3 regions of the Comamonas sp. Tr-654 genome follow, and region 1 is predicted to be linked to each of the others. Evidence: predicted binding sites of a transcription regulator. Region 1 holds the regulator's gene; each other region holds the start of a gene.
What was found. The regulator LexA, encoded in region 1, represses DNA repair genes until DNA is damaged. The targets are predictions, from matches to a motif close to ACTGTATNNNNATACAGT.
Positions count from the first base shown of each region.

Region 2: the regulator LexA is predicted to act here: its motif matches at 1,364-1,381, upstream of F3J24_RS09865 (DNA topoisomerase IV subunit B).
Region 3: the regulator LexA is predicted to act here: its motif matches at 1,402-1,419, upstream of imuA (translesion DNA synthesis-associated protein ImuA).

Region 1 covers NZ_VWWQ01000001.1:759,633-762,909, forward strand. The annotation lists gene adk (adenylate kinase) at 1-118, shown strand, start outside; gene F3J24_RS03365 (asparaginase) at 385-1,368, opposite strand; gene lexA (transcriptional repressor LexA) at 1,451-2,122, shown strand; gene F3J24_RS25095 (hypothetical protein) at 2,290-2,682, shown strand; gene F3J24_RS03380 (hypothetical protein) at 3,111-3,277, shown strand, end outside.
Region 2 covers NZ_VWWQ01000003.1:51,063-54,339, reverse strand. The annotation lists gene F3J24_RS09870 (MFS transporter) at 1-997, opposite strand, end outside; gene F3J24_RS09865 (DNA topoisomerase IV subunit B) at 1,415-3,277, shown strand, end outside.
Region 3 covers NZ_VWWQ01000001.1:154,738-158,014, reverse strand. The annotation lists gene F3J24_RS00645 (hypothetical protein) at 1-460, opposite strand, end outside; gene imuA (translesion DNA synthesis-associated protein ImuA) at 462-1,385, opposite strand; gene F3J24_RS00635 (HD-GYP domain-containing protein) at 1,668-3,020, opposite strand; gene F3J24_RS00630 (3-oxoacid CoA-transferase subunit B) at 3,215-3,277, opposite strand, start outside.

The DNA.
Region 1 (3,277 bases):
CTACTACAGCAACTGGGCCAAGGCCGACGCAGCAGCGGCCCCCAAGTACCGTGCCATCAGCGGCACAGGTAGCGTGGAAGAAATCACCGAGCGCGCTCTGGCTGCTCTGGCTTCCTGATCACTCGCTCGTGGAGCCTTGCCGACCTTTCGCGGTCAGGCATCTCTGGGCAAAAAAGGCCGGTGTCTTCACTGGCCTTTTTTGTTCTCGAAGCTCAAGCTCCCGGCCTTTCGGCTGGCATCCGTCCAATGCGGGCACACTGTACCGAAGCGGAGTTGCGGCCATCAACATTCATAGCTTCCTGCGCTTGCATTCATTGGCTTTCAGGTCGAAATACCGCCAATACTCTTCATCAACAAAGGCTAAAAGCTCTCATAATAAGAGCATCAACCCAGAGCGCGAGGCCAGCCCATCAGCTCCAGCATCAGGCTGATTCTGGCCTTGGGCGCAGGCAGGCTGCTCGTGTGGCCATCCTGTGCTCCCTGAGCCTGCACCACCGGCCCCTCTTCGCACCGGGTCGTGATGCACAACGCCATGCCCTGCGCCTGCGCCCAGTCCAGGGCTGGCCCCAATGCCCGATGGACCGTGCCATTGCCCGTGCCCACCACCACCACGGCGCGCACGCCTGCCGCATGCCAGGCCTGCATCACCGCCAGCGCCACGGTACTGTTGCAGCCCGCATGGCTGTGCAGCAATTCCACCTGGGGCCATTGACCTGCGGGCGGTAAAGCGATTGCAGGCGAGCCAGCCGCAGCTACCCTAGGCAGCCCGCCCGTTGCCCAGCGCGCCCGCCCCTCTTCCACCCAGCCCTGCGGGCCGGCGCCGCTTCCATCAAAGGCATCCACACGGTAAGGATGCACCTTGCGCACCTGGCGTGCGCTGAACACCCTGCCCGCCACCACCGCCAACACACCCCGGCCAGCGGCTTGTGCATCGGCCGCGCAGGCCACGGCATCACGCAGATTGCCAGGGCCGTCGGCTGAGATGGCTGTGGCCGGGCGCATGGCACAGGTCAGTACCACGGGCTTTGACGGGCGCAGAACGCATTGCAGAAACCAGGCAGTTTCCTCCAGGGTGTCGGTGCCGTGGGTGATCACGATACCGCTCACATCATCACGCGCGAGCAGCTCGGCACAGCGCAGCGCGAGCGCATGCCAGGTGGCGTGATCCATATCCTTGCTGTCCAGCTGCGCCAGTTGCTCCGCCTGCAACGACGCAGCAGCAACGCGCTCCAGGTCCGGCACGGCCTGCAGCAGCTGAGCCACGCCCAGTTGGGCCGCGCGGTAGCCCACGCTGGTGCCGGCCTGCTCGGCGACACCGGCAATCGTGCCGCCCGTGCCCAGGATGACGATTTTTTTGTCACGTTCCACTTGCAGTCCTCTTTAAACTGATTAAAAATACAGGTACTGGATGAACACACAGTATTCATCATTGATCGATCAAGGAATGCCCATGGACCACCCCAAGCTCACGCCCCGCCAGCAGCAGATTCTGGACCTCATCCAGTCCACCATCGCTCGCACGGGTGCGCCCCCGACCCGGGCCGAGATTGCCTGCACCTTTGGCTTCAAGTCGGCCAATGCTGCAGAAGAGCATTTGCAGGCACTGGCCCGCAAGGGCGTCATCGATCTGGTCAGCGGCACATCGCGCGGCATTCGCCTGCGCGCCGACACCGTGCGCACCATCAATGCTGCACGCGGCGCCAGCTTTGCGCTGCCGCTCACAGCCCTGGCTCCGCTGGTGCTGCCCCTAGTCGGCCGCGTCGCCGCCGGCTCGCCTATTCTGGCTCAGGAACATATCGATCAAAGCTATTCGGTCGAGCCCAGCCTGTTTGCCGCCAAACCCGACTACCTGCTCAAGGTGCGCGGCATGTCCATGCGCGACGCCGGCATCATGGACGGCGACCTGCTGGCGGTACAGGCCACGCATGAAGCGCGCAACGGTCAGATTGTGGTGGCCCGCCTCGGTGACGACGTCACCGTCAAGCGCTTCAAGCGCACGCCTCAGGGCATCGAGCTGCTGCCCGAAAACCCCGACTACAAGATCATTCACGTCTCGCCTGAAGAGCCATTCGCCATCGAAGGCTTGGCCGTTGGCCTGATCCGCAACAGCATGTTCATGTAGCGGCCAGACGGCCTGTCGGCACCTCCCGGAGGTGCATCAAGCCTCTTTTCCTCTCGAGCCCAGGTGGTAGGCGCGAAGCTGCTGAGCTTCGCCCTGGGCGGAGCTTTGCCTGAAGTACGCAATCCTGCCCTTATCCATGCCGCAAGGTCATCAAGAGGAGTTGTCAAATGGGATTCGCCACATCACTGCAGTCTTTGACTCGCCGGACACTGAAAAGCCTATCGTCCCTGCATCCTCCTGGCGACACGAGCAAAGCTGCCACGGAGACCGCCTCCTGCAAGGCTCATCACCCCAAGGCGACACAAATCAGCATTCCGGTCATGCGCGCCAATCGCGGTCGCAGCCGCCTTGGCAGCCGCGTGCTTCACTCTCGGACCTTAGCCACCACCTCGCCCATCACCGCCGAGGCGGTGCAGCCGCCCTCTGCACGGCTGCTCAAAATCGTTCAGCGTGAACCACGCAAGCAACCCGAATGCCTGCTGATCTCCGGGCGCATGGCCGATGTCTGCGCAGCGTTGGAGCGCATGGTTCTCAATGAGCAAGCAGCCCGGCAAGCCTGAAAGCACGACAAGCTTGGGCTCACTACGCTCATGCAGCACAAGTCCGAGTCGCATGCGAGTCGCGACAGACCTGCAGCTGGTGCAGCAAGGCTTCCATATGCCCGCCTGACTGGCTGACTCGCAGCGGGCCGCAAGGCGCCCTCTCAAGGGTCTGCCCCGCTGATCGACAGATGTGCGAGATGCCACTGCCGCCAGTACCGCGATGAAAACTTCATTTCGTCGGCGCCAAACGATCTGGATCGCCATGTAAATTTTTTGCCAGACATTCTGGCTGCTCCTGCCTGCCAAAACGCCTTTTGCAGCAGCCCGCAAGTGACAAAACTCCTTGTCAGGCGCGAATATCCGCCATCGCAGTACCCGGATCAGGGTATTGCGGCACCTTCTCGACAGTGGAAACATTCATACACACATGTCAACGAGGGCGTCCTATGAGTGCCTACCGCAAGCTCTTGCAGCACATACAGGCCAAAGACGCCAATGGCAACCTGCGCCTGATTCTGGTCTATCAGAGTTTCGACGAAGTCGACATGCCGCATGGCGTCTCCATACGCCCGTCTGCCATTTACTTCGAAACCTCCGATCACCAGAAGGTCAA
Region 2 (3,277 bases), on a different contig from region 1:
ACAGATGCTGCACGCCGAAGATCTGGGCGATGGTGGCATTGGTCAGTGGCACGGTGGACAGCCACAGAAAGCCCATGGCGGCGCAGAAGGCATAGACCGACCAGGGCGAGAGCGGGGCCAGCAAAAAGGCCACGGTGGCCACCGAACGCAGCCCGTAGATCCCCGACAGCAGATAGCGCTTGGGCAGCTTCTGCCCCAGATTGCCGGCCAGATAGGTGCCGAAGATATTGAAAAGGCCGACCAGGGCCAGCGAATAGCTGGCCACATGGGGCGCCATGCCGAAGTCCTTCAGATAGCTGGGCATGTGCACGCCGATGAACATGACCTGGAAGCCGCAGACAAAGTAGCCCGCCATCAGCAGCAGAAAGCTGGGGTAGGTCCAGGCTTCCTTGAGCGCCTGACCCACGGTCTGCTCGCGCTTGATGGGCGTGCTGCCGCCAAAGCCCGGCTCGCGCAGGCCGAAGGCCAGGGCGGCGATCAGCAGCGCGAACAGCGCCAGTATCAGCAAGGCATTGGACCAGCCGAACTGCGCGATCAGCTTGCCTTCCACGGGCACCATGAAGAACTGGCCGAACGAGCCTGCCGCTGCGGCCACGCCCATGGCCCAGCTGCGCCGCGCCACGGGAATCTGGCGGCCCAGCACGCCGTAGATCACGGCATAGGTAGTGCCGGCCTGGGCCGCGCCGATCAGTACGCCGGCGGTCAGCAGGAACACCGTGGAACTGGGAGACAGCGCCATGCCGACCAGACCCAGGGCATAGAGGACGGAGCCGCCGATCAGCACCTTGAAGGCGCCGATGCGGTCGGCCAGCATGCCGACAAAGATGCCCAGGATGCCCCAGGACAGGTTCTGCACGGCGATGGCCAAGGAAAAGTTCTCGCGCGTCCAGCCCATGTCCTGGGTGATGGGCTGCAGCCAGAGGCCGAAGCCGTGGCGTATGCCCATGGAGAGCGTGACGATGGCGCCACCGCACAGAAGAATCTGCGCCATGGACATGGGGGCTGGAGTTGTCTTTGTTGTCATGCCGTGCGTGCGAAAAAAGGCCTGGGGTGCGGCCAGCACATCACTGTAACCAAAGCCGCTGCTTCGCGCCGGCACAGCTCGTCACATGTGCGCCAGCCTGTGCTGCCAGAATGCGGGAGCGGCGCCGGGCCCTGCGGGCGTACAGCAAGTCGTGAACCATAAAAAGTGAGCGCCTTGCGCACGGACTGCAATAAAAACTGATGTAAATCTATCTGAATCTATTGAATAACATGCGGTAAAAGCTATCTTATTGAGAGCTCCCGCAGCGGAAAAGATGCGCCGAAAACACGTTGCCAAGACAGATGTTCGGGCTTTGTGCAAGAGTATTGGGAGTAAACAACTGTGAATTTATCCAGCTCTCATCCGGAGAGGCCACTACAATCCGCCCCCATGGCAGTCAAACCGTCCAACGAATATTCCGAAGGCTCGATCCGCGTTCTCAAGGGTCTGGAGCCTGTCAAACAGCGTCCCGGCATGTATACGCGCACCGACAACCCCCTGCACATCCTGCAGGAGGTGATCGACAACGCGGCCGACGAGGCGCTTGCCGGCTACGGCAAGAAAATCAAGTTCACCATGCACGCCGACGGCTCCTACAGCGTGGAGGACGACGGGCGCGGCATTCCCTTCGGTCTGCACCCCGAAGAGAAGGCGCCCGTGGTGGAACTGGTCTTCACGCGTTTGCACGCGGGCGGCAAGTTCGACAAGGGCAATGGCGGCGCCTACAGCTTCTCGGGCGGTCTGCACGGCGTGGGCGTTTCGGTGACGAATGCGCTGGCCACGCGCCTGGAGGTGCAGGTGCACCGCGACGGCCAGGTGGCCACGCTGGTGTTCTCGGGCGGCGATGTGATCGAGCCGCTCAAGGTGCGCCCTCTGCAGGCCGGCGAGCGCAAGCAGGGCACGACGGTACGTGCCTGGCCCGATGCCAAATACTTCGAATCCTCGGCCCTGCCCATGGGCGAGCTGGTGCATCTGCTGCGCAGCAAGGCCGTGCTAATGCCCGGCGTGGCCGTTTCGCTGATCAATGAAAAGTCGCGTGACACCCAGAGCTGGCAGTTCAAGGGCGGTCTGCGCGACTATCTGGCGCAGAGCCTGCATGGCGAGCCCGTCATCCCCCTGTTCGAGGGCGAGGGCTTTGCCGACAAGAACAACGACAGCTTTGCCGAAGGCGAGGGCGCTGCTTGGTGCGTGGCCTTCACCGAAGACGGTGCGCCGCTGCGCGAAAGCTATGTCAACCTGATTCCCACCACGGCGGGCGGCACGCATGACAGCGGCCTGCGCGACGGCCTGTTCCAGGCCGTCAAGGCCTTTATCGACATGCACTCGCTGCTGCCCAAGGGCGTCAAGCTCATGCCCGACGACGTGTTCGCGCGGGCCAGCTATGTGCTCAACGCCAAGGTGCTGGACCCGCAGTTCCAGGGCCAGATCAAGGAGCGCCTGAACTCGCGCGATGCCGTGCGTCTGGTCTCGGGCTTTGTGCGCCCGGCGCTCGAGCTGTGGCTCAACGAGCATGTGGACTGGGGCAAGAAGCTGGCCGAGATCGCCATCAAGGCCGCCCAGACCCGCCAGAAGGCCGGCCAGAAGGTGGAAAAACGCAAGGGCAGCGGCGTGGCCGTGCTGCCCGGCAAGCTGACCGATTGCGAGAGCAAGGACATAGCCGTCAACGAGGTGTTTCTGGTCGAGGGCGACTCTGCGGGCGGCAGCGCCAAGATGGGCCGCGACAAGGAAACCCAGGCCATCCTGCCGCTGCGCGGCAAGGTGCTCAACACCTGGGAGGTGGACCGCGACCGGCTGTTCGCCAACAACGAAATCCACGATATCTCGGTGGCGATCGGCGTGGACCCGCATGGCCCCAATGACGAGCCCGACCTGTCCGGCCTGCGCTACGGCAAGATCTGCATTCTCTCGGATGCGGACGTGGACGGCTCGCACATCCAGGTGCTGCTGCTGACGCTGTTCTTCAAGCATTTCCCCAAGCTCATCGAAGCCGGCCACATCCATGTGGCGCTGCCACCGCTGTTCCGTGTGGACGTGCCTGCGCGCGGCAAGAAGCCCGCCATCAAGGTCTATGCACTCGATGCGGGCGAGCTTGATGCCATCATCGAAAAATGCGCCAAGGACGGCGTGCCGCGCGAAAAATGCCAGGTCAGCCGTTTCAAGGGCCTGGGCGAGATGAATGCCGAACAGCTGTGGGAAACCACGCTGAACCCCGATACGCGTCGTCTGCTGCCGGTGCAGTTCATGAATCTGGAC
Region 3 (3,277 bases), 600 kb from region 1:
GGCAACCCAGGCGCAGCAGCACGGTGCTGTGCTGCTCCAGGGCGCTCAGCGTCCATAGCGGCAGCGCATCGGCATGCGGCGATGACTCAGGCACGGACAAAGGAACAGGGACGGAGCCGCAAGGCCGGCCCTGCTGCAGCCGCAGCCGTGCCAATGCCTGCCAGGCCGTGCCGCCCTGTCCGCGCAGCGGCTGCACTGCCGCATCGCCGCCCCCGGTCTCCGGCGGGCCGGACACAGCGGCCTGACAGGCCTGGGCAAAAGCACTGTCCAGCCGCGCCAGCAAGACCTCGGCACCGCCCCAAAGACGCTGCACCATGCTGGTCTCCATGAGCAAGGCGTCTTCGAGCAAGGCCACACGCGGCGAAAACTCCAGCGCCCACCAGCAGGCGCTCTCGGGCACCGGGCTTGACTCGCTCAGGCAAGCCAGAGGCCAGGCGATCCAATGCTCTGCACTGCCCATCTCATGCCTCCGTCATCCAAGGCGAGGCTGTTGCAGGAGCGGCGGCTGCCATGCGCCCTTGCATGAGCATGGCAGCCTCCTCGCTCTGGCGCGCATGTCTTTGTGCCTGTGCCTGCAGCACAGGCTGCCAGGCCCACTGCGAAAGCGGAATCTGTATGGGGCGCTCCAGCAAAGGCCCACGGCGCTTCAGTATCTGTATCTGCAAACCCGGCGCCAGCTGGGCAGCGGAGACTGTCGTGACTCTCTCCAGTCTCAACCGCAATGCGGCGGGAGTGCTGCACGGCTCAGCCTGCGACTCCTGCCATAGCCACAGAGGCCGCCCCTGCGAAGCGGCAGCCAGTTGCAAGCGGCGCAGCGTGGACGTGGGAAGTTCGGGCAACCAGGCCAGCACCGCCAGCACATCCCGGCAATGCAGCGCCTGCTCGCAGGCCCAGGCAAGATCCTGGGCACTGCGCCCCGGCTGCACTGCGCACAGCCGCTTCGCGTCAATGCCGGCAGCCTGCAAGGCCGGGGCGAAGGGCAGATAGGGCGGAGCCACCAACACCAGCTGCCCCATCCGCGTATCCCCGCGAGAAGCCGCATGCTGCCGCACTCCTGCGGCCAGCGCGGGCAACAGCAAGGCCCACTCCGCATGGCAGTGTGCGGGTTGCTGCAGCTGAATCAAGGCATTGCCGGGCCAGCCGCCACCGGGCAGCTCGCAGTCCAGTGCCGTATGGCCACTGGGCCAGACATTCCGGCAGGCATCCAGCTGCCAGTCCGTGCCGCGCCAGACACCCGAAATCTGTATGGTGGACAAATGTGGGTGGCCCGCAGCTGGCAGACTTGGCCGCACGCCCTGCCCTGCACCAGCCTGCGGCCGGACAGACTCCGTCATGCCTGGCTGTGAGCCAGGACGGGCCAAATATGTCTGGGACTGGGTGTGCATAGGAATATTCTTAAATACTGTACAAATATACAGTTATTGGAATTTCCGTGCAAAACAAGGCCCTAAGGCCAGTAGCAGATGCTGCCTACCCTTGTTGATCGGGCATCACGCGCTATCAAAAATACTTTTCGGAATGCCGCAAGCAGACGCGGCAAAGCACGCCGCGCTGCGGCGTGATGCAAAAAATATTGAAGAAATACCCGCTTAGCGCCCGTCCATAAAGCGCTTGCAGCTATCAAACTTGAAGAAAGCCGTCGCGGGCAAAACTCGCAGTCAATGCCCTCAATTGAGCGACTGCCTGTCGGCATTCATGGCCGAGCTGCGACCAGCCTGCGGCATCAACTGGGCACAGGCCTCGCACCATTCGGCCACGGCAACTTCCAGCGTGGAGCCGCCCTCCCCCAGCGTGGGCCAGCGGCGCTGGCAGTCGTTCATGATGGCCTGCAGCTGCCACAGGGCCTCGCGGTTGACCAGGGCCAGCTCGCTCATGCCCAGGGCGTCATCCTTGAGGTAGCTCAGCACATCCAACTGCTGGCTGGGGTGGGAGCCCGCCTCGGCCAGCTGCTTTTGCAGTTGTGCAAGATTGGTCTCCACAAGCACCGCCGCCTGCGCATCAGGCATTTGCTGCCAATGCTCGGGAAACTCGCGCCGGAGCTCGCTCCATTTGCGCAGCGCGGCCTCCAGCGCCGCGATGCTGTGCGAGAACTCGGCCTGCAGCGGCGCCAGAGGCTTGCCGGGACTGATTTCGTCGTAGAGCAGCGGCAGAATCAGGTTCACCAGATCGGCCGGATAGCTCTTGTGGTTCATGCGCAGCATGAGCGACAGGCGCTGGCCCGGCATATCCGTGAATTTCTCGAAGAAGGCCGAGACCACCTCGGCCAGCAGCAGCACCTGCCCCATGGGCGAAATGGCGTTACCCTTGATGCCGCGCGGATAGCCGGAACCATCCATGCGCTCATGGTGCTCGAGCACGGCGATTTCCACGGCGCGCGAATACAGTTCTGTGCTGCGCACCACCAACATGGCGGTGACGGAATGCGCGACCAGATGCTTGCGTTCCTCGCCGCTCAAGCGGTGGTCCGGGTCGGTCCAGATCGGGTCCATATAGAGCATGCCTACATCGTGCAGCAGCGCGGCCGTGGCCAGCGGCACGCATTCGCGCTCGGTCCAGCCGTTCTTGAGGGCCAGAAAGATCGCCACCAGCGTCATCTGCAGGCTGTGCTGGTAGAGGTCGGAGCGCTGCTCGCGCATGACGGTGAGCTTGAAGGCAATGGCCTGAGGCAGTAGCAAGCTCTTGAGCGGTGCCAGCAGACGCTCGACATCGCCGATGGACGCCACCATGCGATGCAGCAGATCGACCTGCTCACATTGCTGGCGCGCCAGAGCGACCAGAGATGCCACGTCGACCAGGTCGCCCGTGATCAGGTTGGCATCGATGGGGTCACGCAGCTTGTGCATGACCAGACGGTCATAGAGACGACTGTCAACACGTGTGCCTTTGTCCACCAATTTCATGCCCTTGTCGGTATAGATTGCATCGCCTGTCATGACCTCCGTATGCTCGGCCATATCGGTGACTGCGCGCAAAAAATGTACATCGGTCTCGTGCCCCTGCGCACCAGCGTTCTCACTCATCAAAGCGCTCTTTTTCTGTCTGCTCAATCAAACTCGATTGTTGCAGATTGCAATAATTTGTGGGCCACAATTAAAGCAAAAACAGCTTACATCGCTTGTTCTATCAACTCCGGTAGCTATTAATTCTGCTGATTCCGCAGAAAAAGCAAAAAAAGAACCGCCGCAGCGGTTCTTGCCCGGGAGCGCAGCGCCGCTTATTTCAGCAGCGTCACACCGGTCTTGGACTGGATCTCGTCAAAGCTCACGCCCTCGGCCAG